Regions from separate parts of the Aeribacillus sp. FSL K6-8210 genome, predicted to be linked through region 3. Evidence: riboswitches for the same ligand, from Rfam matches in the RefSeq annotation. Region 3 holds a riboswitch; each other region holds the start of a gene.
What was found. Region 3 has a riboswitch for thiamine pyrophosphate ahead of thiC (phosphomethylpyrimidine synthase ThiC). Riboswitches for the same ligand answer to the same signal wherever they lie in the genome.

Region 1 (10,807 bases), 1.7 Mb from region 3:
TGTGGAAAATTATTCTCAAAGAAGCTGGAACCGGCTTGATTACCGGAACAGTATGCGGAATTGTTGTTGCACTGACAATTTTTATTTGGAAGCAGAAATTTTTCTTAGGACTGCTAGTGGGTCTTTCCATATTGTCAACGCTGACTGTTGCGACAATTGCCGGGGCGTTTGTTCCTCTTGTCATGCACAGGCTTCGCATTGACCCGGCTGTGGCCTCCGGTCCATTTATTACAACGATTAATGATATGATCAGCATTTTGATTTATTTTGGCATGGCGACGCTATTTATGAACTATTTGCTCTAACAAAATTAGCTAAAGGAGGCGCAATATGGAATCACATGCAGTAACCTCTCTTGTCATCGTGCTGGTCGGCGCTTTTTTAACCCCGATTTTGCTGCATCGGTTCAAACTGGCATTCATTCCTGTCGTCGTTGCGGAAATTATTGTCGGATTAATCATCGGGAAAACGGGATTTAATTTAGTGCAGGAAGATGTATGGCTGTCAACTCTCTCAACGCTGGGATTTATATTTCTCATGTTTTTAAGCGGGCTTGAGATTGATTTCACCATTTTCTCCAAAGAGAAGAAAAAAGAAGAAAAGCTGCCCAACGGAAAAAAAGCTCCTCATACTTTTTTGGTTGCGTCAATTGTTTTTCTTGGCATTTTCGTTGTTTCATTACTTTTATCGTATTTGTTAATGTGGATGGGATTTATCCGCAATGCCTTTTTCATGACGTTAGTGATTTCAACGATTTCTTTAGGAGTAGTAGTGCCGACGCTGAAAGACGAGCAAATTATGAAAACAAACATCGGCCAAATTATTTTGCTGGTTGCTGTCATAGCCGACCTTGTCACCATGATTTTGCTGGCGGTTTTTGTCTCCTTAAACAGCGAAGGAGAAAGCAATACGTGGCTTCTGCTTCTTTTGTTTGCAGCAGGCGTACTGCTTTACTTCATTGGCAAAAGGTTTAAAAGTCGATCCTTTATTAAAACGATGTCAAAAGGAACGGTTCAAATTGGAACAAGGGCGGTTTTTACGTTAATTCTCGCACTTGTAGGTTTATCGGAAACGCTTGGGGCAGAAAATATTTTAGGCGCCTTCCTTGCGGGAGTTTTAGTCTCGCTTTTATCGCCTAATTCAGACTTGGTGCAAAAGCTAGATTCGTTTGGTTACGGTTTTTTAATCCCGATCTTTTTTGTCATGGTAGGGGTGGAATTGGATTTATGGGAATTGATCAAAGATCCGAACCTTCTTTTGTTAATTCCTTTGTTATTTCTCGCCCTCTTGATCTCAAAGTTTATTCCCGTTTTTGTGCTGAGAAAATGGTATGATACGAATACAACGATTGCGGCGGCGTTCTTGTTGACTGCTACTTTATCATTAGTTATTGCGGCAGCTGAAATTGGACAGCGAATCGAACTGATTGATAAGCAAATGGCTGACGCACTAATAGTAGTTGCCGTGTTAACAAGCATTATCACGCCGATAGGATTTAAAAAATTATTCCCTAAAAAAATGGCGGTGCAGCCAAAAAAGAAAATTGCTTTTATTGGTGCAAATCAAATGACCCTTCCAGTCACAAGAGAATTGGACAAAAATTTGTATGAAGCAACCGTATATCATACACAGCAAGACAAAATTGAAAACGGGACTGCTCAATCGGTGTTTAAAATTGAAGAATTGAAAGACTATTCGATAGAATCATTGAATGAACACCACATAATGGAAGCTGATATAGTGGTAGTGGCTACTGGGGATGAAGAAAGAAATGCGGAAATTGCGACATATGCAAAAGAATGCGGCGTAGAACAGGTCATCGCCTCTATTTCTTCCCCGGAGTTGGATCAAATATTAAAAGAAAAGGGGATCAGCGTATTTTCCGTCATGCTGTCAACAAAAACGCTGCTCAGGGCTTTGATCGAATCGCCTGGCGTTATGCGGATCTTAACAAACCAAGACAACTCTCTTTATCAAATTAATATGAATAACCGAAAATATGATGGAATGAAGCTTCGATACTTTCCGTTTACAGGAGATTGTATCTTTGTCCGGATTTTTCGAGGTGAAGATTCCATTGTGCCTCACGGCGATACCGAATTGAAAAAAGGGGACCGCTTGATTGTAACGGGTTCCCGCAAATATGTAAATGAGTTAAAAGATGAGCTGGAATTTAGTAAATAATATTTGCAAACAAAACAAATTGTGATAGCATGAAATTAGTATGAAAATTTAATAAGCATCCACTAGGGGAGCCTTTGGAAAGGCTGAGATTAAAGTGTTGACTTTAAGACCCTTTGAACCTGATCTGGATGATGCCAGCGTAGGGAAGTGGGAATTTGAAACATATGTCTGATATTCCATTACCACTTTCCAGCAAGGAAGGTGGTTTTTTATTGTTTCCAGTCTCACCCTTGGACAGCTGCTTTCCAGTTTTGAACCTTGAAAGACGAGTGTGAGCGTCTTTCTCATGAAAGGAATGTACAATGTTGGAGCTTCATGCCGTAACAGACGGAACAAAACCAGTTAACGAGCTAATACGCATAATTTTGTCCATATCAGATCATGTTGATTACGTTCATATACGAGAAAAAAATAAAAGACCATGTGAGATCATTCATCTCGTAGAACAGCTTTTGGCAAACGGGATAAGGAGAGAACAGCTTGTTATCAACGATCGGCTCGATGTTGCGCTCCTAACAGGCGTTCAAAATGTTCATCTTCCGGGAACCGGCCTGCCGGTAAAAAAAGTGAAAAGCGCTTTTCCGCAAATAAAAGCCGGTGTCAGCGTCCATTCATTAGATGAAGCGGTAAAAGCAGAAAAAGACGGAGCAGACTATTGTTTTTTCGGAAACGTTTTTGAAACGAACAGTAAAAAAGGACTTCCGGCAAAGGGAACAGATTTGCTTGGGAAAATCGTTGGACACGTCAATATTCCTATTATCGCCATCGGTGGGATCACGCCTGATAATATGCAAAAGGTTTTAGAAAAAAAAGCAAGCGGTATTGCCGTTATGTCCTATATCTTTTCTTCGAAAGATCCAGAGAGCGCTGCCAAACTTTTCAGGAAAGGGGAAGCTTTTTCAAATGAACGTTTTTGATGTTGGAATCATCGGGGGAGGGGTCATCGGCCAAGGGATCGCCTATGAGCTATCAAAAGCAGGGCTGAAGACCGCCGTGTTTGAAAGCGGCGAAATCGGAGGTAAAGCGACATCCGCTGCAGCAGGAATGCTGGGTGCCCATTCTGAAAATGAAAAAAGAGACATATTTTTTGAGCTATGCTTAGAGAGCCGAAATTTATATCCGAGCCTTGCAAAAGAATTATTGGAGCAATCTGGTGTGGATATTGAGCTTGTGCAGGAAGGCATGTATCGGCTTGCATTTACTGAGGATGAAGGCCGCTTTCTGCAATCGCTTGCAGATGAGGATGAGCTAGAATGGCATTCAAGGGAAAACGTACTGGCAAATGAGCCACATGTTTCTGAAGACATTGTGGGAGCTCTTTGGCTTAAGCATGACGGCCAAGTGAAAGGTTCATCTGTTTGCCAGGCATATGCGAAAGGCGCTAGAAAATATGGTGCATCTATTTTTGAACAATGTCCTGTTTTCGACGTGATTAAAGAGGGAAAAGCATACAAGCTTGTCACTTCCCAAGGAGTTTTTATATGTGGAAAAGTCGTCGTTTCAAGCGGAGTTTGGAGTGGCTTTTTCTTTGAAAAGCTGGGGCTGAGAAATCCAATGAAGCCCGTTAAAGGAGAATGCTTAGCCATAAAACCGAAAAAACTGGTGATCAACAAAACAGTGTTTTACGAGCACTGTTATATCGTACCGAAAAAAGACGGCACCGTTATTATTGGAGCAACTTCTTATGAAAACGACTGGGATACGCATCCGACAGTCAAAGGAGTATCCGAATTAATGATAAAGGTTCAGAAAATTATGCCAGAAATCGGGTCTGAACCGGTCGTTAGTGCTTGGTCGTCGCTCAGGCCGCAAACAGCTGACGGCTGGCCGTATTTTGCCGAGCACCCGGAGCATGAGGGAATCTTTTTTGCGACCGGTCATTATCGAAACGGCATTCTTCTAGCGCCGATTACAAGCTTGATCGTAAAAGACATGATTTTGAAAACGAATCAATATGAGCGTTATGTTCATAGCTTTTCTTTAAACCGATTGCTTTCTGATGCGAAAGGGAGGTGATGAAACGGTGAAACTTCGCATCAACGGCCAGCAGATGGAAGTGGAGAATAGTGTTCGAAGCATTGAAGATTTGCTGAACTTTTTTCAATTACAGGAAAGAATTGTTGTCGTTGAACGAAATGGTGAAATTGTTTCAAAAGAACAATACAGCTTCCAGACATTACATGATGGTGATCAAATTGAAATTGTCCATTTTGTTGGAGGGGGATGATGATTCATGTTAAAAATAGGAGATAAAACATTTCAGTCGAGATTAATGTTAGGAACTGGAAAATATCCGTCTTTTGAGATACAAAAAGAAGCGGTGGAGGCCTCAGGTGCTGAAATTTTGACATTTGCCGTCAGAAGAATGAATATTTACGAGCCTTCTCAGCCAAATTTTTTAGAAATGTTGGATTTATCGAAATATACGCTTCTGCCGAACACGGCCGGGGCAAAAACTGCGGAGGAAGCAGTCAGAATCGCTAAACTTGCTAAAGCATCAGGATTATGTGATATGATTAAGGTGGAAGTAATTGGAGATGATAAAACGCTTCTCCCTGATCCGATTGAAACATTGAAGGCATCAGAGATGTTATTGGATGAAGGGTTTATTGTTCTTCCATACACTTCAGACGATGTTGTTCTGGCGAAGAAGCTTGAAGAATTAGGGGTTCATGCCATCATGCCGGGAGCATCTCCGATCGGATCAGGCCAAGGAATTGTCAATCCTCTCAATCTATCATTTATTATTGAGCAAGCCAATATTCCAGTCATTGTTGATGCCGGAATCGGTTCGCCGGCAGATTGCGCACTCGCCATGGAGATGGGAGCAGATGGAATCTTATTAAATACAGCTGTTTCCGGTGCAAAAGATCCTGTGAAAATGGCGAAGGCAATGAAACTGGCGATTGAAGCAGGAAGACTTGGATATGAAGCAGGACGCATTCCGAAAAAACGGTATGCACAAGCAAGCAGTCCAACGGAAGGAATGTTAACGACATAATGGAACGATATTCTCGCCAAATCTTGTTTTCTCCTATTGGAGAAGAGGGACAAAAAAAATTGCTGAAAAGCCATGTGCTCATTGTTGGAGCTGGGGCACTCGGCTGCGCAAGCGCTGAAATGTTAGCCCGTGCTGGAATCGGCAAAATAACCATCATTGACCGTGATTATGTCGATTGGAGCAATCTCGGGCGTCAACAGCTGTATACGGAAGAGGATGCGAAACAAAAGCTGCCAAAAGCGGTTGCTGCCAAAAAACATTTGCAGGAAATCAATTCGAACATTTCGATTGAAGCGATTGTGGGCGATTTCTCAATTGATTTTATTGAACATGTAAAGGATGTCGACCTTATCATCGATGGGACTGACAATTTTGAAACGAGATTTTTCATCAATGATTTAGCGATGAAGCACGAAATACCTTGGATCTATGGGGCAGTAGTGAGAAGTTATGGAATGACCGTTTCCATCGTTCCGAAACAAACACCATGCCTCCATTGTATGCTCCAAGCGATTCCGTCTGACGGAATGACGTGCGATACAGTTGGCGTGATCAGCCCGGCGGTGCAAATCGTCGCCTCTTATCAAACAGCAGAGGCACTGAAATATTTAGTCAGCGGAGAGGTGTCCAAGAAGTTAGTTTCATTTGATGTTTGGACAAGGGAGCATTCTGCAGTGGACATGACAAAATTAAAAAAGGCCGACTGCCCATCGTGCGGACATCACCCGACATATCCATATTTGTCGGTTGAAAATGGATTAAAAACAGCGGTTTTGTGCGGAAGGAATACCGTACAAATACGTCCGCAGCAAAAACAGAAGATTTCGCTATCAGAAATTACCAATCGTTTGCGTCCGATCGTGAAAGACTTAAAAGGAAATGCTTATTTAATTTCCTTTCAGGCGGATGATTTCCGCGTTGTGCTTTTTCAAGACGGAAGAGCATTAATTCACGGCACTAAGGAAGAAGAGAAAGCAAAAGCTATTTATCAACGTTACTTCGGAGCTTAAATGGAGGTGTGTTTATGACCATCGGAAAAGCGTTGACGATTGCCGGGTCCGATTCAGGAGGAGGCGCGGGAATTCAGGCAGATTTGAAAACTTTTCAGGAGTTGGATGTATACGGAATGAGCGTGATCACGGCCGTTACGTCTCAAAACACATTAGGTGTTCATGGCGTCTACCCTGTTCCGATTGAAGGGGTGATCAGTCAGCTTGATGCAATTGCTGAAGATTTATCGCCAGATGCGGTCAAAACAGGAATGCTTTTTAATCAAGAAATCATCCAAATCGTCTCAAATAAAGTTCAAAAGCATGGATGGGAAAAAATTGTCGTTGATCCAGTAATGATTGCAAAAGGCGGACATCCATTACTTGAAGAGTCTGCCATCAACGCGCTCATCAACGACTTAATTCCGCTTTCGTTTATTGTGACGCCGAACATCCCGGAAGCGGAAGCGATCACGGGCATCGAGATAAAATCGTTTGATGATCGGAAAGAAGCTGCGAAAAAAATTTGCCAAATGGGAGCAAAGCATGTGATCATAAAGGGAGGACATCAGCCGTCGGGCAGCGAAATCATTGATTTGTTGTTTGACGGGCATGATTTTTATGAATTTAAAGGCAACTATGTCAACACAAAGCACACGCACGGAACAGGCTGCACTTTTTCTGCTGCGCTGACAGCTGAGCTCGCCAAAGGTAAAGACGTTATCGAAGCCGTAAAAACCGCAAAAGAGTTCATCCATCTTGCTGTAGAAAATGCGCTAGGCATTGGAGGCGGCCACGGTCCTACCAATCATTGGGCATATAAAAGAAATTTAGCTGCTTCGAAATAACATAAGCCGGACATATATGTTCTGGCTTTTTTCTCTTTTGTCCTTTATAATTATGATCAGGTATTAATAACTTGTAATAATGTTTAGGAGGATTTTCCATGAAATTGAATTTGGAAGGCCGAAACATTGTGGTCATGGGTGTTGCAAACAAGCGAAGCATTGCTTGGGGAATTGCCCGCTCTTTGCATGAAGCAGGAGCAAGATTGATCTTTACATATGTGGGCGAAAGAATGGAGAAATCGGTTCGAGAGCTTGTAGATTCGTTAGGACGGGAAGATTATCTCGTGCTGCCTTGTGATGTAACAAAGGATGAAGAAATCGAGCAGTGTTTTGAAAAAATTAAAAGCGAGGTTGGTGTGATTCACGGTATCGCTCATTGTATCGCCTTTGCGAATAAGGAAGAGCTGAGCGGTGAATATTTGAACACAACAAGAGACGGCTTCCTGTTGGCCCACAACATCAGTTCTTATTCTTTAACGGCGGTTGCGAAAACAGCCCGTCCTTTGATGACAGAAGGCGGAAGCATTGTTACATTAACTTACTTGGGCGGTGAGCGAGTCGTTCAAAACTACAACGTAATGGGAGTTGCGAAAGCGTCATTGGATGCTAGCGTGAAATATTTGGCGAACGATCTAGGTAAAGAAAATATTCGCGTCAATGCCATTTCCGCTGGTCCGATTCGTACGCTTTCGGCAAAAGGTATCAGTGATTTTAATTCAATTCTGAAGGAAATAGAAGAACGTGCTCCGCTGCGCCGAACCACAACACAAGAAGAAGTTGGAGACACTGCGTTGTTCCTGTTCAGCGATCTTTCCCGCGGCATTACAGGGGAAACGATTCATGTTGATTCAGGTTTTCATATTTTAGGTTATTAAGTTAGCTGAAAAAGATTAATCTGTGTGCGTTACTCGCACAAGATTAATCTTTTTTTATGGCAGGATAAAATGAAATTTTGCTGTCAGCTTCAAGGTGCCACTATTTCAAGCCGTGAAGCTTGGATTTATTGTTGATGTTCTGTTACGACTTTTTGTGTCAATGTGCAGCGATTTTCAAATGCTCTTTTGTCATAAGAAAAAGTTAGATTTCCGTCATGATTTCATTCTATCGTGTCATAAAATAATGAGAGAAATCATATTAGAGGGTGGCGATCAAACTTGATTAAAAAAGAAAAATTAGAACCTTTGATGTATATTGTCCAGCCGAATATAAAAAAACCTGAAGTGACCATGCAGTCGACGTTATTAAAAAAAATTGCAAATAATTCTAAGCAAGCGGTAAAGAGTACATGGACGAAAGAAGAGATTTATAAAAGAAGAAGAGAATTGGCAAATATGACGATTCATGAAAAGATTGATTTCTTTTCAAGTCTTCCGGAGCATGTGTATAAAAACGTATGTGAAATTAAAACAGTAGAGAAAACATACAAAGGAATTATTTTGTCAAAGGAAAACGATGTCGTTCAAATCCGTACATTTGATCAAAATGAACCTTTGAAAATAAAATCGAAAAGTATTTTAGACATAAAAGTGTTAGGGAATTAAAATGGAGAACTCGGTTATGCCGGGTTTTTTAATTTTATTTGAACGCTTTAAATATTCAAAACATATGTTGGTGAAGGAAAGGAGAATTGATTCCATGGAGTGGTATTGGTTTTCATTTGTTCTCACTGCATTGGCATCTTTTCGATTAACGAGAATTATAGTGTTTGATAAAATCGCTTCATTTTTGCGGGCTCCTTTTTTAACAATTGTGGAGGAAAAAGGGGAGACAGGAGAAACCGTTTCTTTTTTCAGACCGAAAGGAAAAGGACTTCGATTGTGGATCGGTGAGCTTTTAAGCTGTTATTGGTGCACAGGAATATGGTGTGCCGCCATTTTATTTTTTGGAAATGAATATTTATACGCCATTTTCCATCCAATTACGGTCATATTAGCGATCTCAGGTTTGGCTGGAATTATTGAACATTTGCTTGATTAGCGCCATTTGAAATGAACTGTTTACCGGAATATCTCCGGGAATTGCATCGTAAAGGAAGTGAAAGGTTTTGAAAGGCGTCATTTTGGCAGGAGGAAAAGGGACGAGATTGAAACCATTTACGAATGTAATCAATAAACATTTACTTCCGGTTGGAAAATTCCCAATGATATGCTGGCCGATTTCAAGGTTGAAAGAAGCAGGAATTAAAGATATTTTAATTGTTACTAATGAAGAACATCTACCACAGTTTTTCAAAATTATTGGAAATGGAGAAAGTTTAAATGTAAATATCCAATATACGATTCAAAAGGAGCCAAATGGAATTGGAGATGGTGTTAGAAAGGCTGAATTTTTTACGAATGGCGATCCATTTGTGCTTTTGCTGGGGGATAACATTTTTGAAATGAATTTAAGCTCATTTTTGAAATCTTTTGAAAAGAGCGGGAATGAAGCTCATCTCTTTTTAAAAGAAGTGGATGAGCCGTCGAGATATGGCGTTGCTTTTTTGGATAAAGAAAAAAAGGAAATCACGGATTTAGTCGAAAAACCGACCTGCAGCAAGTCCAATTTATGCATTACAGGCATTTACTTGTATAAACCGGTTGTTTTTCACGTGCTCAACGAGATCAAGCCGTCTTTAAGAGGAGAATATGAAATTACAGATGTAAACCGAAAATTTTTGGAAAAAGGAACGATCGGTTTTTCCTATGTGGAAGGGTTTTGGTCAGATGCTGGCACGTATGAATCATGGGTGGATGCCAATCTATTTGCTTTTCATCAAATAAATAGCAAGGTGTGAGATGATGAAGCCGAAGGTTTCCATCATTTTAACGAGCTATAACAAGCCGGATACGGTTCATCTAGCGATTGAAAGCGTGCTTGCCCAAAAATATGACAATTGGGAGCTATTGATCATGGACGATCATTCCAATGATAAGACAAAAAGAATTATAAAAGGCTTTTTGCAAGATTCACGAATTCAATATTTTGACAGCGGCATTCGAGATGAGGATCGACATAAAACAACACGTTACGCAACATTGATTAATGAGGCGTTGGAAAAAGTATCCGGCGACTACATTTCTTATTTAACAGATGACGACATATATTTGCCGGAACGGCTTTCTGAAATGACAACTATTTTAAATAACAGTCCATCTTATGGTGTTGTCTATTCAAAACAGCTTGTCCGAAAAATTGATCAAAGCGGAAGAACCGTGTATGAAAAAGTGCGGGAAACAAACGGGATATTAACAAAACCTCAAAATCTTGTTGATCATTGTTCGGTGATGCATCGAGCTTCACTGTTGCCGCTCATACTGGCGAAATACGGTTCATATTGGGACGATTCGCCTGAATATTGGCATAACGGTGATGCTGCTTTTTGGGCCCGTTTGGCAGAATGGTCACCATTTTATCCTATTCCAAAAGTTTTGGATATATGTTTAAAAACACCTGATTCATTTCAAGAATTGAACGCATTCATGCCGAAAGAATTGCCGACTGGGCTGGTTGTCCTCTCAACAAATGAAAACACATTTTTAATTGACGGAAACATAAGGCGGAAAATCGATGAGGCAGCCTTTCGAATGTTAAAATATGATCGAAAACAGCTGGTAAAAGTACATGATCCATTGCTTTATCAATATCGTGAAGGGGCCCCTATTGAAAAATCTGTTTTTTCCAATGCCAAATTGTTTCCAAATTATCGTTTCATTAAATGTGGGAAAAGTATTTTTTATACAGAAGGGGGATGCGCCAGGCCGATTGAGTCGGCCGATGCTTTGCGGAGATTAAAGGCAGACTTA
Region 2 (10,807 bases), 1.3 Mb from region 3:
CACATTTTCTGTCGAATCGATGGAAAAAGTGAAAAAGCGGATTGAAGACATGGTCAAAGGTATAGAAATCGGCTACCAATGCAAAGCAGAAATTGACTGGGGTTCGATGTATTATCAAGTGTGGAATGATGAAGCGTTATCAAAAGAATTTATGGAGTTTGTCCAGAATGAAACAGAAGTTCAACTCCACGTATGCAAAGAAGCGATGACTGGGGAAGATTTCGGCTATATGCTGGCGAAAATTCCGGGATTTATGTTTTGGCTTGGAGTTGATTCTCCTTACGGCCTTCATCATGCGAAGCTTTCACCAAATGAACAAGCAATCTTTAAAGCGGTCGATCTTATTTGTCAATATTTTGAATGGAAAGGCAATAAATAGAAGATTCATAGCCTCCTGCATAAAGCAAGAGAAAAAAATTAGAAATACGTTCTATACAAACACGAAGTCATAATTAAAAAGGAAAGGGGATGAGAGATCATCCTCTTTCCTTTTGCTGCTCGTTCTTATGAATCATCACTTGATGAGGGAACGGAATTTCGATGCCGTTTTCATCAAGCACTTCTTTCAGCCGTTTCCGGAGCTTTCTTTCAACAGCCCACTGCTCCATGTTTTTCGTTTTGGCGATGATGCGGATAATCACATCAGACGTGCCGAAATTTTGCACGCCTAAAACGTCCGGACCCTCCACAACCTCTTCAGTTTCTTTTGCAAATTGGTCGCAAGCTTCTTGAAGAATGGACATGACCCGATTTAAGTCTTCATTATACGATATGCTGATATCAACGAGGGCTTGCATATTTCCTCTAGAATGATTGGAAAGGCCGACAATCTGCCTGTTTGGAACATAATGCAATGTGCCGTCAAAGCCTCGGATTTGCGTCGTTCGTAAACCGACAGCTTCCACAATGCCTGAATAATTGCCTGTAGTGACATAATCTCCAACATCAAGTTGTTTTTCTAGGAGAAGGAAAAATCCTGTCACAACATCGCTGACGAGCCCTTGAGCTCCAAAGCCGATCGCAAGACCAACAACCCCAGCCCCGGCTAAAAGCGCTGTGACATTGTAGCCAAACACTTGAAAAACGGTAACAATAAAAATGAAAAACAGGGCATAATGAAAGAAATTCAAAACTAATGTTTGCAGCGTTTTAGCCCGCGTGGTGGAAATTTCCTTCCGATTCTCAAGCCCCTCAAACATTTTGTGAATAATTTTATTGCCGATTGATTTGACGATAATATATGCAATGTAAATTCCAATAAGCTTGGCCAAAACTTCTCCTGATTTTAAAGCCAGATCAGCCCAATCAATAGATTCAAAAAAGTTCAAAACCATTTCCCCTTTCTTTTCAAGCCAATCATTTGGTTATTTGACGGGATCGTGTTAAACTGAATGTACAGTTGAAAGTTTAGCATAGAAAAAGGAATTTTCAATGATTGTTACATTTTTTTAATGATAGCGGCGAAAATTGGAAATAGTATTATTGTTCTCTTCACCGCAATGAAAATGTAAAACAAATTATTTAAATTAATTATTACTTAAAATTGACTAAAATTTTGTTGTTATATATAATAGTAATCGGAGGAAGGATATTGAGAAAATACTCAATTCATTCTCATTTGTTTTTGAAGGAAACGATCAAAAAGTTTCCTTTAAAATAAAATTTTAAAATGGAGGGTTACATAATGGCAGAGCGTTTGGTTGGTAAACAAGCTCCACGTTTTGAAATGGATGCCGTTTTGCCAAACAAAGAGTTTGGTAAAGTAAGCTTGGAAGAAATCATGAAACAAGGAAAATGGACAGTTCTTTTCTTTTATCCAATGGACTTCACTTTCGTTTGTCCAACTGAAATCACAGCTATTTCTGACCGTTATGAAGAATTTGAAGATCTTGATGCAGAAGTGATTGGTGTATCAACTGACACAATTCACACACACTTAGCTTGGATTAAAACTCCTCGCGAAGAGAACGGTTTAGGCGATATTAAATATCCGCTTGCAGCAGATACAAATCATCAAGTATCAAGAGACTACGGCGTTTTAATCGAAGAAGAAGGAGTTGCTCTTCGCGGATTGTTCATCATCAATCCAGAAGGCGAACTTCAATATCAAACAGTATTCCATAACAACATTGGCCGCGATGTTGATGAAACATTGCGTGTACTTCAAGCGCTTCAAACTGGCGGACTTTGCCCAGCAAACTGGAAGCCTGGTCAAGAAACGCTTAAAGTATAATGAAGCTTTTCATTCAAAGGGCCTAGCAGTACGTTAGGCCTTTTTTCAAACGATTATTTTTTTGATATTCATTCTTCAAGGAGGAAGCGGAAATGAAATTACGTGAGCCAATGCCTGAATTAGTCGGAGCAACAACTTGGCTGAATGGCGAAGTAACGAAAGAGCAATTAATCGGTGAAAAACCAACATTAATCCATTTTTGGTCAATCAGCTGCCATTTGTGTAAAGAAGCAATGCCGAAAGTAAATGAGTTCCGCGATCAATATAAAGATAAACTGAACGTAGTAGCTGTTCATATGCCTCGCTCCGAAAAGGATTTAGATATTGATGATATTAAAAAAGTAGCGGAAGAACACGGGATTACGCAACCGATCTTTGTTGACAACGAACATAAATTAACCGATGCTTTTGAAAATCAATATGTACCTGCATATTATGTTTTTGACAAAAACGGCATTCTTCGCCACTTCCAAGCAGGAGGAAGCGGAATGAAAATGCTGGAAAAACGTGTTAATCGGGTGTTAGCGGAAACAGAAAACGCTGAATGATTCAACCATCTGCAAAACATTGCAGGTGGTTTTTCATTTTAGAAAAATACCTTTCCGGCTTTGAAAGGACTTGTTTTTATTGCTTCGAAGCTTTCAAAAGATAAGCATCTCCATTTACCATTCATCTGACATCCTTTTTCCAGCTCTCAATCCTAAAGAAATGATTCACATTCCAAATCACAACATGCTATAATAAATGATGCTAGTTTGAACAAAAAGGAGCATAGGTGGATGGCAAAACAATCACAAACTTTTTCCATTATGAATCTATTAAAGGTGCTTTTGGCTGTCATCGTTATCCTTTTCCTATTTTATTTGCTTGCATTTAACGACGTCGTCGTGCGTTTTATATCTCTGCTATTAAATGGATGTTTAGTTGTTCTCGCCTTCCTTGTCTATCGGAAAATAGACTATATGATAAAGATGAAAGAAGAACGAAAAGAGCCTATTCAAAACGAAAAGCTGCCTGATGAAACAGAAATGGCGCGAAAAGAACAGCAATTAAATAAACTGGAGCTTGATAAAACGCAATTGTTGGAGGAGCTATTAACAAAAGCCGGTATCGAAGAGGAAGAAAAACAAAAGTACCGAGCCAAAATTAGAGAAAAAGAGGATGAAGCTTCAAAGCTTCAACAAGAGCTAGCATTCATGAAAGGCCGGATTGCCAACTTGATTTTAAAAAGAGATCCTGAGATCGAGCGGATTGTCCTGCTGCTTGATGCAGATTTTATATTAAATCATTCGTTAGTGGAAATTAATCAAAGGTTTCAGGAAATTAGCGGCAGTTTTTCTGAACAATCGATCGAGCATTTGAAAAAGGCTAATTATATTGATCAACATTTGCAATTTACTCGAATTGGTTATCGTGAATTATTAAAGACAGCAAAAAGAATCAATTAACCGTTAGCTTGTATTTTTCTATATTTTATGATTTAATGAAATTAAATGAAAATTTCATAATATTAACATACCACTAGGGGAGCCGAAAGGCTGAGAAAGGCGTGTGCCTTGACCCTTTGAACCTGATCTAGATCATACTAGCGTAGGGAAGTGGTGCAGTAATATCGAAACCTGTCTATGGGTTTTGTATATACTTGCCCGTTCCCTTATATTGGGAACGGGCTTTTTGCATTACAAGGCTGGTTGGCAAACCATTTTTCAAAACAAAATGTTAAGAAAGGGGAGACAACGTGTTACAAACGCTATTTCAGCAAATTGATGAAAGGGAAGAAGAACTTCTGAATCTTCTAAAAACACTCGTATCGTTTGAAACGCCGAGCCCTCCGGCAAGAAATGCAAAAGAGGCTCAAAAGTATGTCGCCTCATATTTGGAAGACATCGGCTTTTCCATTGATCAATGGGATTTATATGAACAAGATCCAGTCGTAGTAGGAACGAAAAAAGGAAAAGATCCAGAAAATTACCACAGTTTAATTATTAACGGGCATATTGATGTCGCTTCAATCGAAGAGGGAGAAGAATGGCTAACGCCTCCTTTTGAGGCAACGGTTAAAGGGGATTACATATATGGACGCGGTGTAGCGGATATGAAAGGGGGAATGGCTGCCAGTCTGTTTGCATTAAAGCTGCTGCAAGAAAACGGCATTGAGCCGGGAGGGGATATCATTTTTCAGTCCGTCGTCGGTGAAGAAGTAGGCGAAGCAGGAACAAAATCGTGCTGCGACCGGGGATATCGAGCTGATTTTGCCATCGTTGTCGATTCAAGCAACTGTGAAATACAAGGGCAGGGCGGGGTGATCACGGGCTGGATTACGATTGAAAGCCCCGAGACATTTCACGATGGCACGAGAAGACAAATGATTCATGCCGGCGGGAAGCTTTTTGGGGCAAGCGCGATTGAAAAAATGATGAAAATTATTGAAGGACTGCGAGAGCTTGAACAGCATTGGGCAGTGATGAAAACGAGCAAAGGCTTTCCGCCTGGTTCTGCCACAATTAATCCTGCAGTGATTGAAGGTGGAAGGCACGCCGCTTTTGTGGCCGATAAATGTTCCCTTTGGATTACCGTTCACTATTACCCGGAAGAGCATTATGTAGAGGTGATCCGGGAAATTGAAGAACATATCCATCATGTTGCAATGGCTGATCCATGGCTTCGGAAATATCCTCCGAAATTTAAATGGGGCGGCACATCGATGATTGAAGATCGAGGAGAAATTTTCCCAGCTTTTTCATATGACGAACATTCACTCGGAGTGAAAACATTACAAAAAGCACATAAACTGGCATTTAATGAGGAAGCAAAGCTGACGATGTCCCCTACTGTGACAGACGGCGGCTGGCTGAGTGAAGCGGGAATTCCCGTCGTTTTATATGGACCGGGCACGCTTGAAGATGCACACTCGGTGAATGAAAAGCTGTCCATCCCCCAATTAAAAACATTTACAAAATCGCTGATCGCGTTTTTATTTGATTGGTATCAGAAAAAACGATGACAATTACAAAAGCTGCGAAAGGGGTAATTCAAATGTTTACAGACCGATTGTATAAAACTGCAAAACCGATTTGGGAAGCGAGTTACCATCATCCGTTTGTTCAAGGAATCGGCAATGGGACGCTGGATATCGACAAATTTCGCTTTTTTATGGAGCAGGATTATCTTTATTTAATCGAATACTGCCGCCTGTTTGCCCTTGGAAGCTTAAAGGCTCACAATCTTCAAACAATGACAGTTTTTGCTGATCTTCTACATTCGACGTTAAAAGTGGAAATGGATTTGCATCGTCAATACGCTGAAAGAATAGGAATAGAGAAGGAAAAATTAGAACAAGTTCAGCCTGCTGCTACAACCGTTGCATATACGAGCTATATGTTAAATGTGTCGCAGCGAGGATCATTGGCAGAACTGGTTGCCGCAGTCCTTCCATGTACATGGAGCTATTATGAAATCGGCACACGCTTACATGAGATTCCTGGTGCCAGTGAACATGAGTTTTACGGCGAGTGGGTAAAAATGTACGCATCAACAGAATTCGGTGAATTGGCAAAATGGCTGAAAGATTTAATGAATGAGCTTGCAGAAGGAAAACGGGAAGAAGAATTGAAATGGCTGGAAGATATTTTTGTCACAACGAGCAAATACGAATATATGTTTTGGGAAATGTCTGAACGAAAAGAAATGTGGCCAATCGAAATCAATTCTTAATATAGGAGAGAATGAACATGAAATTTACTGAAAAAATTCGAACAAAAGCAGATCCGATATGGCAGGCCAGCTTCGATCATCCATTTGTAAAAGGTATTGCCGAAGGGAGTTTGCCGCTTGAATGTTTTCGTTATTACGTTTTACAAGATTCGTATTATTTAAGCCATTTTGCAAAAGTGCAATCGTATGGAGCGGCAAAAGCAAACGATTTATATACGACATCGCGAATGGCTCAGCATGCACAAGGAACATTTGAAGCGGAATTATCTCTTCATGAAACATTTGCCAAACAGCTGGGAATCACAGAGGAGGAGAAGGCGAATTTTAAGCCGGCCCCAACGGCGTACGCCTATACTTCCCATTTATATCGAGCGGCGATCAACGGTCACTTAGGCGATATTATTGCTGCAATACTTCCGTGCTATTGGCTATATTACGAAATTGGCGAAAAATTAAAAGATGCGAAGCCAAAAGAACCGATTTATCACCAATGGATTGCGGCTTATGGGGGCGATTGGTTTAAGCAGCTTGTCGAAGAACAAATTGACAGGCTGGATGAAATCGCACAACAAACGATAGAAGCCGATCTAAAAAGAATGGAAGAGCATTTTATCATCAGCAGTCAATATGAATTAGCGTTTTGGGAAATGGCTTACCGTTTAGAAAAATGGGAAGTGGAACCAAAAATCAGTCAATAAAGGAGTTTGATCATAATGAAAGGATTAAAACTGACAGACATTCTAGTAACAATTGTTATTTCGATCGTTTTTGGAATTGTTTATAAACTATGGGGACCGCTTTACTATGCGGTCAAGCCGATCGGGCTGCATGTCGACCAGCTCATATACGGTATGTGGTTTATTGCTGCGACGGTCGCCTTTCTTATTATTCGCAAGCCCGGAGTAGCGCTGATAGCGGAAACAGCAGCGGCATCTGCAGAATTTATAACCGGCTCTGAATTCGGCATAGAGGTTCTTCTATACGGAATCGTCCAAGGACTATTTGCAGAGATCATTTTTGCGATATTTCGATATAAAAAGTTTAATATCGGTGTTGTCATGCTGGCTGCAGCCGCTTCAGCAGCTGGTTCGCTAATTATGGATTTTTATAAAGGCTATATAGATGACTTAGTATTTTGGAACTTGCTATTATTCATTGGAGCTCGATTGATTGGCTCAATCATTATTGCCGGCGCGTTTGCCTATTATCTAGTGAAATCTTTGGAAGCAACAGGAGTGACTAATTTAGTAAGACCTGCGTCGCATGAAGATTATGACGCACTGAACTAGAGGTGGCAAACATGGATCTAGTATGCGAAGTGAAAAATTTACGATTAAAATATCCTGGAGAGGAATCCTTGCTTTTTAAGGATGTATCCTCTTCTTTCTATAAGGGAGAAAAAGTCTTGCTTCTTGGTCCTTCCGGCTGTGGGAAATCGACGTTTTTGCAAGTGTTAAGCGGTTTAATTCCAAAATCTATTGAAGTGCCGATGAAAGCAGAAAAAATCTTGACCCCGTCATCTTGGGGATATGTGTTTCAAGATCCTGACACGCAATTTTGCATGCCGTATGTAGATGAAGAAATGGCTTTTGTTTTGGAAAATTTGCAAGTGCAAAGAGAACAAATGCATGAAAAAATGCGAGTTTACCTGGAAATGGTCGGCCTTCATTTTGATGATCTTCATATCAGTATTCAATCATTATCAGGCGGCATGAAGCAACGGCTGGCGATCGCCACTGTTTTAGCATTGCATCCAGACGTGTTATTTTTGGACGAGCCGACTGCAATGCTGGATCCGGAAGGGACAAAAGCGGTATGGGACACGATGAAACAAGCAGCTCAAGATAAAACAGTTATCATCGTTGAACATAAAATTGATCATGTTCTTGACTTTGTCGACCGCATACTTTTATTTAATCAAAAAGGACAAATCGTCGCAGACGGTCCGAAAGAACAAATTTTTTCTCGGTATCGGAAAGAAATTCGCGAAGACGGCATTTGGTATCCCGGTGTATGGGAGGATTATCTTCGTGATAAGCAGGGGTATTACAAAAAAACCCCTTTAAAAGAACAGGTCGTGATTGAGCTTGAGCAATTTAAAGGATATCGAAAGAAGGAAGTCAAAATCGATGTACCATATGGAAAGGTTCATGCAGGTGAATGGATTGCGATAGTGGGGAAAAACGGCGCCGGAAAGAGCACTTTGTTACATTCATTGATGCAGTTTATACAAACGACCGGCACTTATTTGCTGTTAGAAAAAGAAGCAAAGAAAATAAAAAAGCTTTCCAACATGCTGTCGTTCGTTTTTCAAAATCCGGAATTTCAATTTGTCACCAATTCAGTTTACGATGAAATTGCTTATTCGTTGAGGATTGAACGGATGAAAGAAGAAGAAATTCGAACAAAAGTAGAAGAAATGCTCGAATTATTTCATTTACAGAAGCACCGCCATCAACACCCTTATCAGCTTTCAATGGGACAAAAAAGAAGATTGAGTGTTGCCGCTTTAATCATTAAAAAACAGCCGATCATGCTTTTAGATGAACCGACTTTTGGGCAAGACTCATCAAATACGTTTCAGCTCTTGGAGCTTTTAGAACATTATCGCAAACAAGGGTCTACCATTTTGATGGTGACACATGATGAACAAATAGCAAAGCATATGGCGACAAGAGTTTGGCGGATCGAAGGCGGGAAGCTCGTAGAGGATGAAATTCATTCTTGTGAGGATGAGCAGATGTATGTTCAGATATAGGGGGATCTACAATGGATTTTGACATAAAAGAAACATGGCTGCATAAAATCAACCCGAGCTTAAAGCTATTGTTTCTGATCGTTTTATTTATTAGTGTTCTGTTTATTCACAACATTAATTTTTTAATCAACTACACAGTTGCCGCCTTTCTTTTATTTGCTTTTTTTACCGGTCATCCGATGAAGCGCATACTTTTATTGCTGATTCCATTCGTGCTTATTTTTGTGTCGACTGCTACCTCCATGATCTTTTTTGGAAAAGGTGAGACAACATGGTGGAAATGGGGGCTGATCCATATTACAGAAGAAAGCTTTTATCGCGGTCTTCATTTAGGATTTCGTGCCCTTATCTTCGCTCTGCTTGGGTTAATGTTTTCGTTAACGACAAGACCGGTTTTTTTATTTTATTCGTTAATGCAGCAATTAAAGTTGAAGCCTAAATATGCTTACAGCTTTATGGCAGGCATTCGTTTAATCCCTATTATGATCGAAGAGTTTCAAACAATACGGCAAGCGATGATTGTAAGAGGTGTTGAACAAAGAAAAGGCTTAGCGAATTTTTTTCATAAATTGAAAGCATACTCGATTCCGCTGCTATCGCAAAGCATTCGCAGAGCGCACAGAATTGCTGTAGCGATGGAGGCGAAAAGATTTTCGAATGACACAAAAAGAACGTTTTACTACGAAATCGGGTTTTCCAAATACGATCTTTGCTTTGTCCTTTATTTTATAATCGCTATTTTGTTAAGCTACTATGCAGCTAAGATGCTTCCGTTTTTCCCGGTTACAGATGTAAGGTATATTGAATAAATGGCAGCCGGCTGCAAAATGCTTTTTCATAATCGCTGCATGGTAGATTTAAATGATTGAATAGTCCCGAAAGCATCCAAGTAAAGTGATTGTCCCAACTTACGAAACGATGGACAGTGTCAAACAATTTTTTCTGAAAAGGAACAAGAAGTAAACCATTTTGAAGCAAAAAGTGAATGAGTTTGTTTGATGAAAAAGAGCCTCTAGGGGAAACACCTAGAGGTATTTTTTTTGAAAAATCATGTTAACATTTTTTCCGTACTTGTTGTATGAAGGAAAGAGAATCGGTATTTTTGTTATATAAAATTACATAAAGTGTTAAAAAGGGGGACAATAATGAAAAAAATTTTTTTATTTCTAACGGTTTTCTCTGTAATTTTCGCAAGTGGATGTGCCATGTCTTCTGCTTTAGAGGAAAAGGAATCAAGCGATGGACAGAATAGCGAACAAAATGAAACGGATGTTGTGAAAGTCGGTATTCTCCATTCATTAAGCGGCACGATGGCGATCAGTGAAGTTTCTTTAAAGGACGCAGAATTAATGGCGATTGAAGAAATTAACAACTCAGGCGGGCTTTTAGGAAAGAAAATTGAACCGGTTATTGAAGACGGCGCATCTGACTGGCCGACCTTTGCTGAGAAAGCAAAGAAATTACTGCAACAGGATAAGGTAGCGACGATTTTTGGCGGCTGGACTTCCGCAAGCAGAAAGGCCATGCTGCCGGTAGTCGAACAAAATAAAGGCTTGCTTTGGTACCCCGTTCAATATGAAGGAATGGAATCTTCTCCGAACATTTTTTATACGGGGGCGACCACCAATCAACAAATTGTGCCTGCTGTCAGCTGGCTGTTAAACAATAAAGGAAAGAAGTTTTTTTTAATTGGCTCGGATTATGTGTTTCCGCGCACGGCAAACAGTATTATTAAAGCACAATTAAAAGCTGAAGGCGGAGAGGTAGTTGTCGAAGAATATACACCTTTAGGACATACTGATTACAGCACGGTCATCAATAAAATGAAAAAAGTGAAACCTGACGTAGTCTTTAATACATTAAATGGAGACAGCAATGTCGCCTTTTTCAAACAATTGAAGGATGCCGGAATCACATCGAAGGATGTTACTGTGATGTCGGTCAGCATTGCTGAAGAAGAAATTCGAGGAATCGGCGGTGAAGTATTAGCTGGCCACTTAGCGGTATGGAATTATTTCCAGACAACGGATACACCAGAAAACAAAGCGTTTGTTGAAAAATATAAAGAAGCTTATGGTGAAGAGCGTGTAACGGATGATCCG
Region 3 (10,807 bases):
GCAGGTCGTTCAGATTTAGTTGAAAAAGTGAAAGCTGAAATTGCAGTAATAACTGAATATATGCCTGAGCAATTATCTGAAGAGGAATTAATACAAATTATTAAAACAACAATTTCGGAAGTGAACGCAACGTCCAAATCCGATATGGGGAAAGTAATGGGAGCCGTTATGCCAAAAGTAAAAGGAAAAGCAGATGGCTCGCTTGTTAATAAATTGGTTCAGGGTTTGCTTTCATAATTCGAGTAAAAAGCTTGCCGCTTTCTATGTGCGGCAAGCTTTTAAGTTTTTGCAGCGGATTCATCCTATGGACTGCGGCAGTCGATTAATGAATGTAGCTGCCTTGCAATTCATCAATAGTGGTTCAGTTGTTGATAGCAAGCTTGTCGGCGAAAGAATATAGCTGCTATGCAAATGTCCGCAAAAAATTGAGCAGAGGGCAACAATGAAGGAAAACATTCGGAAAGATCGCTGATCTCAATGAAGATTATCGGGAAAATACGGCGGCAATAAAGGAAAACCTATCGAAAAGAGCACACGTCTATCTAGCTGTGAGAACAGGGAAAAACGACAGCACTATTTGCTCTGAAAGGGAAAGGATTTATTTCGGAGTTAACCCAAATATTTTCATTGAAACCTCAATGGGATCAACATGACGGAGCGTATAAGCGGCGCCTGAGCTGTTCATACGCTCTTTTTTGATGAAGGGAAAACCGTTCTATCCATATAGTTTGAGCAGTTTTTCTTTTGACATCATTAAATATTTCGGCGGCCGCTTCAAGCTATCGAAACGATATTGAATGATGAAATACATAGGGGTAAATGTCAAAAGCTTATACCATTTATAAAATGGATTTTGAATGGAAAACGTTTCAAAGCCCAGCCGTTCAGAGCCTTTATTTAAAATAGTTATTCCAATAATCCCTTTCACATTGTGAAATTGTGAATGATTCCGCAAGTATTGAACGATATTTGGCAGCCCTTTTTCTGTTTTAGAGTAAATGTATCTTCCTTTTTGAATTTCGCTCTTAAAATGATTCAGTTCCTTCATTAAATAGACGTTATGAAGATGTATTTTTAACAGAAGATCATTTTTTTTAATTTTTGTACCGTCTGAAAGAATTATTTCCCTTCCTTTATATTTTGTCAATCGAACCCGGAAAATGTCACGATTATTCTCCTTGTCCCTCACATACTCAAGCCGCGAACAAAGGTAATAAATGGGATCCAATAGGCACCAAAACTTAAAAAAACAATATCTCAACCTTCCCATTTGCAACACCTTTCACTTTTTTTCTTACAGTTTATTTTTTAGCATACGAATTGTTTTTATTTATAAGAAATTTTTTTCGAATAGCCATGCGAAATTAAGAAAAAACTTTTAAAGAACTCCATCAATAACAATGGTGAGCGATATGAAAAAAATTTTATATCTTCCTTTTTTGACCATACCTTCAGGCCATCATCAAACAGCTGATGCCCTAATGGAAGGGTTGTTACGGCTTGATCCTGACATTCATTGCGAAAAAATGGACCTTTTGTCATCGAAATTTGGAAAAATAGAAAGGCTGATATCTTCCTTTTATTTGCAATGGATTGGCCGTTTTCCTAAATCATACAGCCATATGTACCACAGGTCAGTGCTCGCGGAACAAAAGAGCGGCAAAAGGTTTTTCCATTATGAGGCACTTTTTCTCCGGCATTTAAAAAAGATCATTGATGAATTGAATCCGAAAATGATTGTTTGTACTCATGCTCTTCCTTCCTACTTGCTTGCCAGGCTGAAAGCCTTTTCTCAAATCAACATCCCTGTTATCAATGTATACACAGATTTTTTTATTCATCATCTTTGGGGAAAAAGAGAAATTGACTATCATTTTGTCGGTCACTCATATATGAAAGATTATTTGCTCGAAAAAGGTATAAATAAAGAACAGATTTTTGTTACAGGGATTCCTATTCACCCAACTTTTACAAAAAGGAAAGATGAACATGTACATAGCATGCGTTTTTATCGAGGATTAATTTCGGGAGGAAGTTCAGGCGTCGGTTCAATAGAGAAGATAACGGAAAAAATCAGCCGCGATGATGATATCCATTATATGGTGTTATGCGGAAAAAACAGAAAGCTTTATGATCGATTAATAAAACAAAACCATCCACGAATTACTCCTTTACCTTACATCTCTTCAAGAGAACAAATGAACGATCTGTACAATCGCGTCGATTTTATCATGACAAAGCCCGGGGGTGTGACAATCAGCGAATGTTTATACAAAAAAATTCCTATATTTGTATACCACACTCTTCCAGGACAGGAAGAAATAAATTTGGAGAAATTAACGAAATTCGGGATGGTGTTTGATTTTCGAAATTGGCAAGAGGAAACAAATATTTCGGCCTCCATTATTCGAGCGCTGCAATCTAAGCAGCTATCAAAATTTTTATCGAAAGTGGATGAATATCATAAAAGTTTAGCTCCGATTGAACCAGCGGGATTGATCAAACGTTTAATGAATGAATAGCTCCTGGAAGCCATTAAAGCTTCTAGGAGCATTAGTTTGAAAATTATTTATCGATAAAGGGATGACCCGCCCTCTATAAATTCTTTTGCTTTTTGCCTCAAACCTTCCTGAACGAAATCAGAATCACTTGAACCGGCCATTTTTCTTAAATTGTGGGAAATTTTCATCGAGCAAAATTTTGGACCGCACATAGAACAAAAATGGGCAATTTTCGCTCCTTCTGCCGGCAAAGTTTCGTCATGATATTCGCGTGCCCGTTCAGGATCGAGAGAAAGATTAAATTGGTCGTTCCAGCGAAATTCAAAACGGGCTTTTGATAAAGCATCATCCCTTATTTGGGCGCCTGGATGCCCTTTTGCCAAATCTGCGGCATGGGCTGCAATTTTATAAGCAACAACACCTTGGCGCACATCCTCTTTATTGGGAAGGCCTAAATGCTCTTTCGGAGTTACATAACATAGCATGGCCGTTCCGTACCAGCCGATCATGGCTGCTCCAATGGCTGACGTAATATGATCATAGCCGGGAGCAATATCGGTCGTTAATGGACCGAGGGTATAAAAAGGAGCCCCTTTGCAAATTTCATTTTCTAAATCAACATTTTCTTTAATTTTATGCATCGGAATGTGCCCAGGGCCTTCGATCATGACTTGGACATCATGTTTCCAGGCGATTTCCGTCAATTCACCGAGCGTTTTCAATTCGGCAAATTGCGCTTCATCATTGGCATCTCGAATAGATCCGGGACGCAAGCCGTCACCTAATGAAACGGCAATATCATATGTTTTTAAAATTTCGCAAATCTCTTCAAAATGAGTGTATAAAAAGTTTTCTTGATGATGCGCCATACACCACTGCGCCATGATCGAACCGCCGCGGGATACGATTCCGGTCGTCCGTTTGACGGTCAAAGGGATATAGCGAAGCAGCACGCCGGCATGTATAGTAAAATAATCGACCCCTTGTTCTGCTTGCTCAATTAATGTATCACGGTAAATTTCCCATGTTAACTCTTCAGCAACGCCATTTACTTTTTCGAGCGCTTGGTAAATCGGGACGGTTCCAACCGGCACGGGCGAGTTGCGGATGATAAATTCTCTTGTTGCATGAATATTTTTTCCTGTTGACAGGTCCATAATTGTGTCAGCGCCCCAGCGGATGGCCCAAAGCATCTTCTCAACTTCTTCTTCGATTGACGATGTTACAGCTGAATTGCCAATGTTGGCATTAATTTTTACATGAAAGTTCCGGCCGATGATCATCGGTTCACTTTCCGGGTGATTAATGTTGGACGGAATAATGGCCCTGCCGGCAGCGACTTCTTGACGAACGAATTCAGGATTTATGTTTTCACGAATCGCCACAAACTCCATCTCTGGGGTGATGATCCCCTTTTTTGCATAGTGCATTTGTGTAACGACAGCACCTTTTTTTGCTTTGAAAGGCTTTCGATGAAAAGGTGTGGCAATATTGTGATCTTCCCAATTGCGAAATCCATTATCTTCAGGCTTTACCTGGCGCCCGTCATATTCTACAACATCATGACGGTCTAAAATCCACTGTTTGCGTACAGCCGGCAAACCTTTATGAATATCTGCCTGAAAATCAGGATCTGTATAGGGACCGCTCGTGTCATAAACCTTTACAGGTTCATTTTCAAACGTTCCCGCTTCCGTTTTCGTGGGAGTTAATTGAATTTCCCTCATCGGAACCCGAATATCGGGTCTTGACCCAGTCACATAAATTTTTTTGCTTGCTGGAAACTGCATGTTTTCGAAATAATGTTTCATTTTTCTCCTCCTCCATTTTTTTATCTGAAGATGTGCATAGAAAAATAGGAGGGGAGATGGGACGTGAAAAATAAAAACGGGTTCGCTTTAGCACGAACCCGATCAATTCAATATAGAAAAAGAAGGCAATAAAATACTCCCGCTACCTACTTCCCTACGCTGGCATCATCCAGATCAGGTTCAAAGGGTTGAAGAACTTCAGGCGCGTTCTTCTCTCAGTCCAGCTAATTGGACACCCCTAGTAGATGGTTATATATTTTTTTTAATAGTAACATAATATGAAAAATAATGAAAATATTTTTTCGTTTCATGTTTGTTTGCAGAATTGTTGATTTTTGAAACTTTCTGCACAATTGTCCGTAATAATATTAGGCAAAAAATAAGGGGGGAGAGGCCTGAAATCAAACAATAAGTTTTTCGCTATTTGCGCTCTGCTGCTCATCTTGTCGATTATTTGTGCGTCTTTTGATGCCAAATCAGCTGAAGGGAAAACTGTTTATTTTATTCCGATTGAAAATACAATTGAAAAAGGGTTGGTGCATTTTATTAAACGATCCATTCAGGAGGCGGAAAAAGAGAAGGCGGATGTCATTGTTTTTGAATTGAACACTCCTGGCGGTGCTTTAGAGGCAGCGATAGAAATAGGCAAAATGATTATGGATACAGATATCAAAACAATCGCTTATGTAAATAAACATGCGATTTCTGCAGGGGCTTATATAGCATTAAGGGCTGATCAAATATATTACCATCCTGGCGGTACCATTGGGTCAGCGGCTGTCATTGACTCCAATGGCAATGCTGCAGAAGTAAAAGTGCAATCGTTTTGGAAAGCAGAGATGAGAAATGCTGCTGAGGTTCATGGCAGAGACCCTATGTTCGCTGAGGCGATGGTAGACAGCAGCTTGGATATGCCCGAATATGGTGCAGAAAAAGGAGAATTACTAACATTAACAGCAAAACAAGCGATGGAAGTCGGGTATGGTGAAGGCATCGCCAAAAGCCGGGCAGAGCTTTTGAAATCGATCGGAATGGAAGGTGCAAAAGTCCAGGAGACTGAGGAGACGTTTGCTGAAAAAATAGCCCGTTTTGTAACAAACATGTATACCATTCCGATATTATTAACGATTAGCGGTTTAGGGTTTGTGTTAGAATTGTACACTCCTGGGTTTGGCATTCCTGGTTTTATTGGACTATTGGCACTGTTTTTGTTTTTCTTCGGTCATTTTATTGCAGGGCTTGCGGGATTGGAAACGGTTGTTTTGTTCGTGCTTGGGGTTCTGCTTATAATTGCAGAGTTGTTTGTTCCAGGAGGAATTATTGGAGCAATCGGTTTTCTTTCAGTCCTTTTAAGTTTATTTTTAGCAGCTGATCATATAGGACATATGGCGGTTTCTCTTTTTATTGCCGGTTCCATTTCGATATTCACAATATTCATCATGTCAAAGGTGATTGGTAAGCGTATGAAATGGTTTAAAAAAATTATTTTAAATGATTCAATCAGCACGGAGAAAGGTTATGTATCCAATCAAAATCGTACAGATTTAATTGGGAAAACGGGTGTAACTGTGACTGCTTTACGACCGGCAGGAACAGTAATGACCGATGGAGAGGAAAGATTGGATGTTGTGACAGAAGGAACGTATATTGAGAAAGGAAGAAAAGTGAAAATTGTTAAAGTAGAAGGCTCACGAATTGTTGTAAGAGCTATTAATGAAAATGAATAGGAGGTAGGTATATCACATGGATGTATCATTTTTTCTTTTACTAGGTCTTATCGTATTAGGTCTTATTTTGCTTGGCATCTTGTTCTCTTTTGTGCCGATTATGCTCTGGATTTCCGCTCTGGCAGCTGGCGTTCGCATCAGTATTTTGACTCTTATTGGAATGAGGCTGCGCAGAGTCATTCCAAGTCGAGTGATCAATCCGTTAATTAAAGCGCATAAAGCCGGCCTTGATGTCACAACAAATCAATTGGAAAGCCATTATTTGGCAGGAGGAAATGTCGATCGAGTTGTCAACGCATTAATTGCAGCTGAAAGAGCTAATATTGAATTGAGCTTTGAACGTTGTGCTGCGATTGATTTAGCGGGAAGAGACGTGCTTGAAGCCGTTCAAATGAGCGTAAATCCGAAAGTAATCGAAACCCCGTTTATTGCAGGGGTTGCCATGGACGGAATTGAAGTGAAAGCAAAAGCCCGCATCACGGTGCGAGCCAATATCGACCGGCTTGTTGGCGGTGCCGGGGAAGAAACGATTATCGCACGTGTAGGTGAAGGAATTGTCAGCACCATTGGTTCTTCTGATGATCATAAAAAAGTGCTGGAAAACCCTGATATGATTTCGCAAACAGTTTTAAACAAAGGACTCGATTCAGGAACAGCCTTTGAAATTTTATCCATCGACATCGCGGACGTTGACATCGGCAAAAACATCGGTGCGATCCTGCAGACAGATCAAGCGGAAGCAGACAAAAACATCGCGCAAGCTAAAGCGGAGGAACGCAGGGCGATGGCGGTGGCAAGAGAGCAGGAAATGCGCGCTAAAGTTGAAGAAATGCGGGCAAAAGTTGTTGAGGCGGAAGCGCAAGTTCCGCTTGCAATGGCGGAAGCTTTAAAATCAGGAAATATTGGAGTTATGGATTATATGAACATCAAAAACATTACCGCTGATACAAATATGCGTGATTCTATCGGAAAAATGACAAAAAACTCTGCTGGTGATGAAGAAGAATGATCTTTCTGTCCATCAAAGGAGGTGTCATATGGAAATATTTGAAAATCCGCTGTTCATTGTTATTTTAATCGGGATTATTTCTTCTTTGTTTGGCAGAAATAAAAAAGATCAAGAGCAGCAGAAAAAAAGGAAACAAGCTGCAAAACAAATAAAACAAAGGGTTAAAAATGTTTCGACAAGCCCTCCAAATGAATGGAATCAAATTCAAAATGTACACACAGGCCTATCCAGCCAACTAAAAAAAGCTGAAAAAGACAAATCGAATATGAAATCTTTTCATAATAAAAATAAAAAACAGAAACCATCAGCTTTACACATGCATTCAGCTGCAAAAGGAGTCATTTGGAGCGTCATTTTAGATGAACCCCGATCCAAAAAGCCCCATCGGTCGAATTTCATAAAATAAATGAATTAATGGTGTTAATCCCCTTTTGTCTCTCATAAATATGAGGATGAAGGGGGTTCTTTTATGGGCAAAAAATGGCATCAGCGAATAAAAAGCATATTGACAGAAGGATTGCAAATACCAGCTGACGTCATGATGGATCTTCCCCGTGTTACGATGATCGGTACATTGCATATATATATAGAAAATCATAAAGGACTGCTTTCCTTTACAGATAAAGAGATTCGAGTTTTGCTGCAGCAAGGCCAGATGCTCATTAAAGGAAGCGATTTTGTGATGAAAGCGATATTGCCAGAAGAGCTCCTTGTAGAAGGGAAAATTGAACAAGTATTATATATTGATCAGTAGGGGGATCGGGATGCGGAACAATTGGTTGTTATATTTTACAGGCTTCGTTCAGGTAATAGCGGAAGGAACCGGCTCAGAAAGAATGTTGAACGATTGCACGCGGCTTGGCATTGTCACAATAAATGTAAAGCGGCTGGAAAACGGTGCAATTTCTTTTTTTATACGCCTTAAAGATGTACAGGCTTTACGAAAAGTAGTTCGTAAACATGAATGTAAGTGCACCTTTCACCAAAGGATAGGATTTCCATTTTTATTAAAAAAATCATGGAGAAATTTTGGATTTGTTATTGGAATTGTTCTGTTCATTGCCACTACATTTCTTTTATCCAACATGATTTGGCATATTGAAATAAAAGGGGCTAGTCCGAAAACAGAGCATTTAATACAAAAAGAATTGGACAAAATAGGAATTAAAAGAGGGACGTTTCAGTTTTTGACATCGAGCAATCAAACAGTTCAAAATCGTTTGATGAGCCAAATAGATGATATAACATGGATCGGTGTCAAATTAAAAGGAACGACATATTCTCTGGAAGTAGCCGAAAAGAAAAAAGAGCAAAAAAGCAAAGTGGAGAGTCCGAGGCATTTAGTGGCCGCGAAGGAAGCTGTTATAGCAAAAATGTATGTTGAAAAAGGACAACCTTTAGTAGACGTTCATGATTTTGTTAGAAAAGGACAAATATTAGTTTCCGGTGTAGTTGGAGAAGGTGATAAAATACGAAAAGTGGCAGCAGACGGAGAAATATTAGGCGAAACTTGGTATATTTCAACAGTGGAGGTGCCGCTTCAAACAACTTTCCAGTTATTTTCAGGAAAGTCAGTCACGAAGCATTTTCTCTCCTTTCGTTCTTTTTCCCTTCCTATTTGGGGGATGTTTCGCAATGATGAATCGGAATATCCGCAATATGCGGTGGAGCGAGACGAGCGTCCATTAAAATTTTTAAAATGGGATCTTCCAGTTAACTATAAGAAAGAAACGATTCGTGAGACGGAAACCTTTCACAGAAAATATTCTGTGGATGAAGCGAAACGGCAAGCGATTGCTGCCGGGAAAAATGACTTATTTCGAAAACTTGGAAAAGATGTGAAAATTGTTGGCGAAAAAGTTTTGCACGAAGACGTCGAGAATGGTAAAGTAAGATTGAAAATACACTTCCAAGTTATTGAAAACATTGTAAAAATAAAACGGGTTCAGGGAGATTAGAGAATGACAGAAGATTTAGTCACAATCAGCCAGAGTTTAGAAAATCCGAATGAAGCCATTAATTTATTTGGGATTCATGATGTTCATTTAAAAAGAATTGAAGAAGAGTTAAACGTATCGATCATTTCGCGCGGTGAAGCGGTATATGTTTCAGGAGATAAAGAAAAAGCTGAACTGGTTGAAGACATCTTGAAATCCCTTCTTTCGGTTATTCGAAAAGGAATTTCGATTAACGAACAAGACGTGCTTTATGCAACAAAAATGGCGAAAAGTGGGAAGATCGATGAATTTGAATCCCTTTACGATGAAGAAGTTGCGAAAAATGCAAAAGGAAAAACCATTCGTGTAAAAACACTAGGTCAACGAAAGTATTTTCAAGCAATTAAAACGCATGATTTAGTATTTGGAATCGGTCCAGCAGGAACAGGAAAAACGTTTCTCGCTGTTGTCATGGCCGTCCATTGCTTGAAAAATGGGCTTGTAAATAAAATCATATTAACGCGGCCGGCCGTTGAAGCTGGTGAAAATTTAGGTTTTTTGCCCGGCGATTTAAAAGAAAAGGTAGATCCTTATTTAAGGCCTTTGTATGATGCTCTACACGATATTTTAGGCGTGGACCATACGGAGCGCTTGTTAGAAAGAGGAGTTATTGAAATTGCTCCATTGGCGTATATGCGCGGAAGAACACTTGAGGATGCGTTCGTTATTTTAGATGAAGCGCAAAATACAACAACTCAGCAAATGAAAATGTTTCTAACCCGTTTAGGCTTTGGATCCAAAATGGTCATTACAGGCGACCTGACACAAGTGGATTTGCCAAAAGGAGTAAAATCAGGACTGCTTGAAGCGAATGAAAAATTATCAGGCATTCGGGGCATTTCATTCGTATATTTAAAGGAAACTGATGTCGTGCGGCACCCGCTCGTTTCAAAAATTATTGAGGCTTATGAAAAAGATGATCAGTAAGACCCGCTCATCATGACCGGGTCATTTTTGCATAGAATTGATCGGAGGTGCTGTGACAAATGAAAAGAAAAATGGATCGCAAAGACAGGAAACAGCCGATATTCCATTTTTTGAAAAAAATGAAATCCCTTCATCTTTTCTTATATCCCGTTATTGGAGTAATTTTGTTTACCGTTTTATACAGCAATGTAGAACCGGACACGTTTGATGCCAAATTATTTTCAGTATCCGACCAAACGATTTACGCACCTGTTACCGTTGTCGATAAGGAAATGACGGAAAAGAGAAGAGAAGAAGCTGCTGAAAGCGTGGAAGATCAATATGTGCTAAAAAAAGAATATGCGGACAACAGTGTGGATTTGGTCGAATCTTTATTTGATGCCATCATGGAGGCTTCATCTAATGCCGAAATGAGCAGCAAAGAGAAGCTTGACAGGCTTAAAAGCAGTTTAGGAGATATGTATGATAAATATCCTGAAAGCGTATATACATCGTTGTTAAGTGCAAATGAAGGACAGCTTACGCTGGCGAAAGATGCGGTTGTTACGGCTGTCAATGAAACGATGAGCGAGCCGATTTCGGCTGAAAAATTAGAAGAAGCGAGAAACAAAGTGAAAGAACGGCTTCAAAACGTGAATTTGCCGGATAAGATACGCTCAGCAGCTGAAGAGATTGGACGCAGCGCAATTATTTCCAATTATGTATTTGACCCTAAATCAACAGATGAAAAGCGGGAAGAAGCAAAAGAAAAAGTGCAGGAGGTTCAAATTAAGCAAGGTCAAATTATAGTCGAAGAGGGCCAATTAATTGACAGGGAAGTATATAGAAAGCTGGA

Region 1: another riboswitch for thiamine pyrophosphate. It lies ahead of tenI (thiazole tautomerase TenI); the one in region 3 lies ahead of thiC (phosphomethylpyrimidine synthase ThiC).
Region 2: another riboswitch for thiamine pyrophosphate. It lies ahead of NSQ41_RS07195 (acetylornithine deacetylase); the one in region 3 lies ahead of thiC (phosphomethylpyrimidine synthase ThiC).

Annotation. Positions count from the first base shown of each region.
Region 1 is NZ_CP150172.1:1,100,744-1,111,550, forward strand. Features, by position in the region: gene mgtE (magnesium transporter) at 1-305, shown strand, start outside; gene NSQ41_RS05460 (monovalent cation:proton antiporter family protein) at 331-2,184, shown strand; TPP riboswitch at 2,239-2,347, shown strand; gene tenI (thiazole tautomerase TenI) at 2,487-3,101, shown strand; gene thiO (glycine oxidase ThiO) at 3,088-4,200, shown strand; gene thiS (sulfur carrier protein ThiS) at 4,208-4,411, shown strand; gene NSQ41_RS05480 (thiazole synthase) at 4,418-5,185, shown strand; gene NSQ41_RS05485 (thiazole biosynthesis adenylyltransferase ThiF) at 5,182-6,195, shown strand; gene thiD (bifunctional hydroxymethylpyrimidine kinase/phosphomethylpyrimidine kinase) at 6,210-7,022, shown strand; gene fabI (enoyl-ACP reductase FabI) at 7,121-7,897, shown strand; gene NSQ41_RS05500 (CotO family spore coat protein) at 8,177-8,563, shown strand; gene NSQ41_RS05505 (DUF1360 domain-containing protein) at 8,658-8,999, shown strand; gene NSQ41_RS05510 (sugar nucleotidyltransferase) at 9,067-9,798, shown strand; gene NSQ41_RS05515 (glycosyltransferase) at 9,803-10,807, shown strand, end outside.
Region 2 is NZ_CP150172.1:1,478,099-1,488,905, forward strand. Features, by position in the region: gene NSQ41_RS07170 (N-acetyldiaminopimelate deacetylase) at 1-379, shown strand, start outside; gene NSQ41_RS07175 (mechanosensitive ion channel family protein) at 477-1,334, opposite strand; gene NSQ41_RS07180 (peroxiredoxin) at 1,685-2,233, shown strand; gene NSQ41_RS07185 (TlpA disulfide reductase family protein) at 2,326-2,781, shown strand; gene NSQ41_RS07190 (hypothetical protein) at 3,013-3,681, shown strand; TPP riboswitch at 3,747-3,847, shown strand; gene NSQ41_RS07195 (acetylornithine deacetylase) at 3,972-5,237, shown strand; gene tenA (thiaminase II) at 5,270-5,947, shown strand; gene tenA (thiaminase II) at 5,965-6,645, shown strand; gene NSQ41_RS07210 (ECF transporter S component) at 6,661-7,236, shown strand; gene NSQ41_RS07215 (ATP-binding cassette domain-containing protein) at 7,248-8,705, shown strand; gene NSQ41_RS07220 (energy-coupling factor transporter transmembrane component T) at 8,717-9,514, shown strand; gene urtA (urea ABC transporter substrate-binding protein) at 9,851-10,807, shown strand, end outside.
Region 3 is NZ_CP150172.1:2,760,052-2,770,858, reverse strand. Features, by position in the region: gene NSQ41_RS13425 (GatB/YqeY domain-containing protein) at 1-237, shown strand, start outside; gene NSQ41_RS13420 (hypothetical protein) at 716-1,270, opposite strand; gene NSQ41_RS13415 (galactosyldiacylglycerol synthase) at 1,413-2,522, shown strand; gene thiC (phosphomethylpyrimidine synthase ThiC) at 2,570-4,312, opposite strand; TPP riboswitch at 4,447-4,562, opposite strand; gene NSQ41_RS13405 (nodulation protein NfeD) at 4,756-6,039, shown strand; gene floA (flotillin-like protein FloA) at 6,056-7,048, shown strand; gene NSQ41_RS13395 (hypothetical protein) at 7,077-7,454, shown strand; gene yqfC (sporulation protein YqfC) at 7,518-7,802, shown strand; gene yqfD (sporulation protein YqfD) at 7,813-9,006, shown strand; gene NSQ41_RS13380 (PhoH family protein) at 9,010-9,972, shown strand; gene NSQ41_RS13375 (HD family phosphohydrolase) at 10,032-10,807, shown strand, end outside.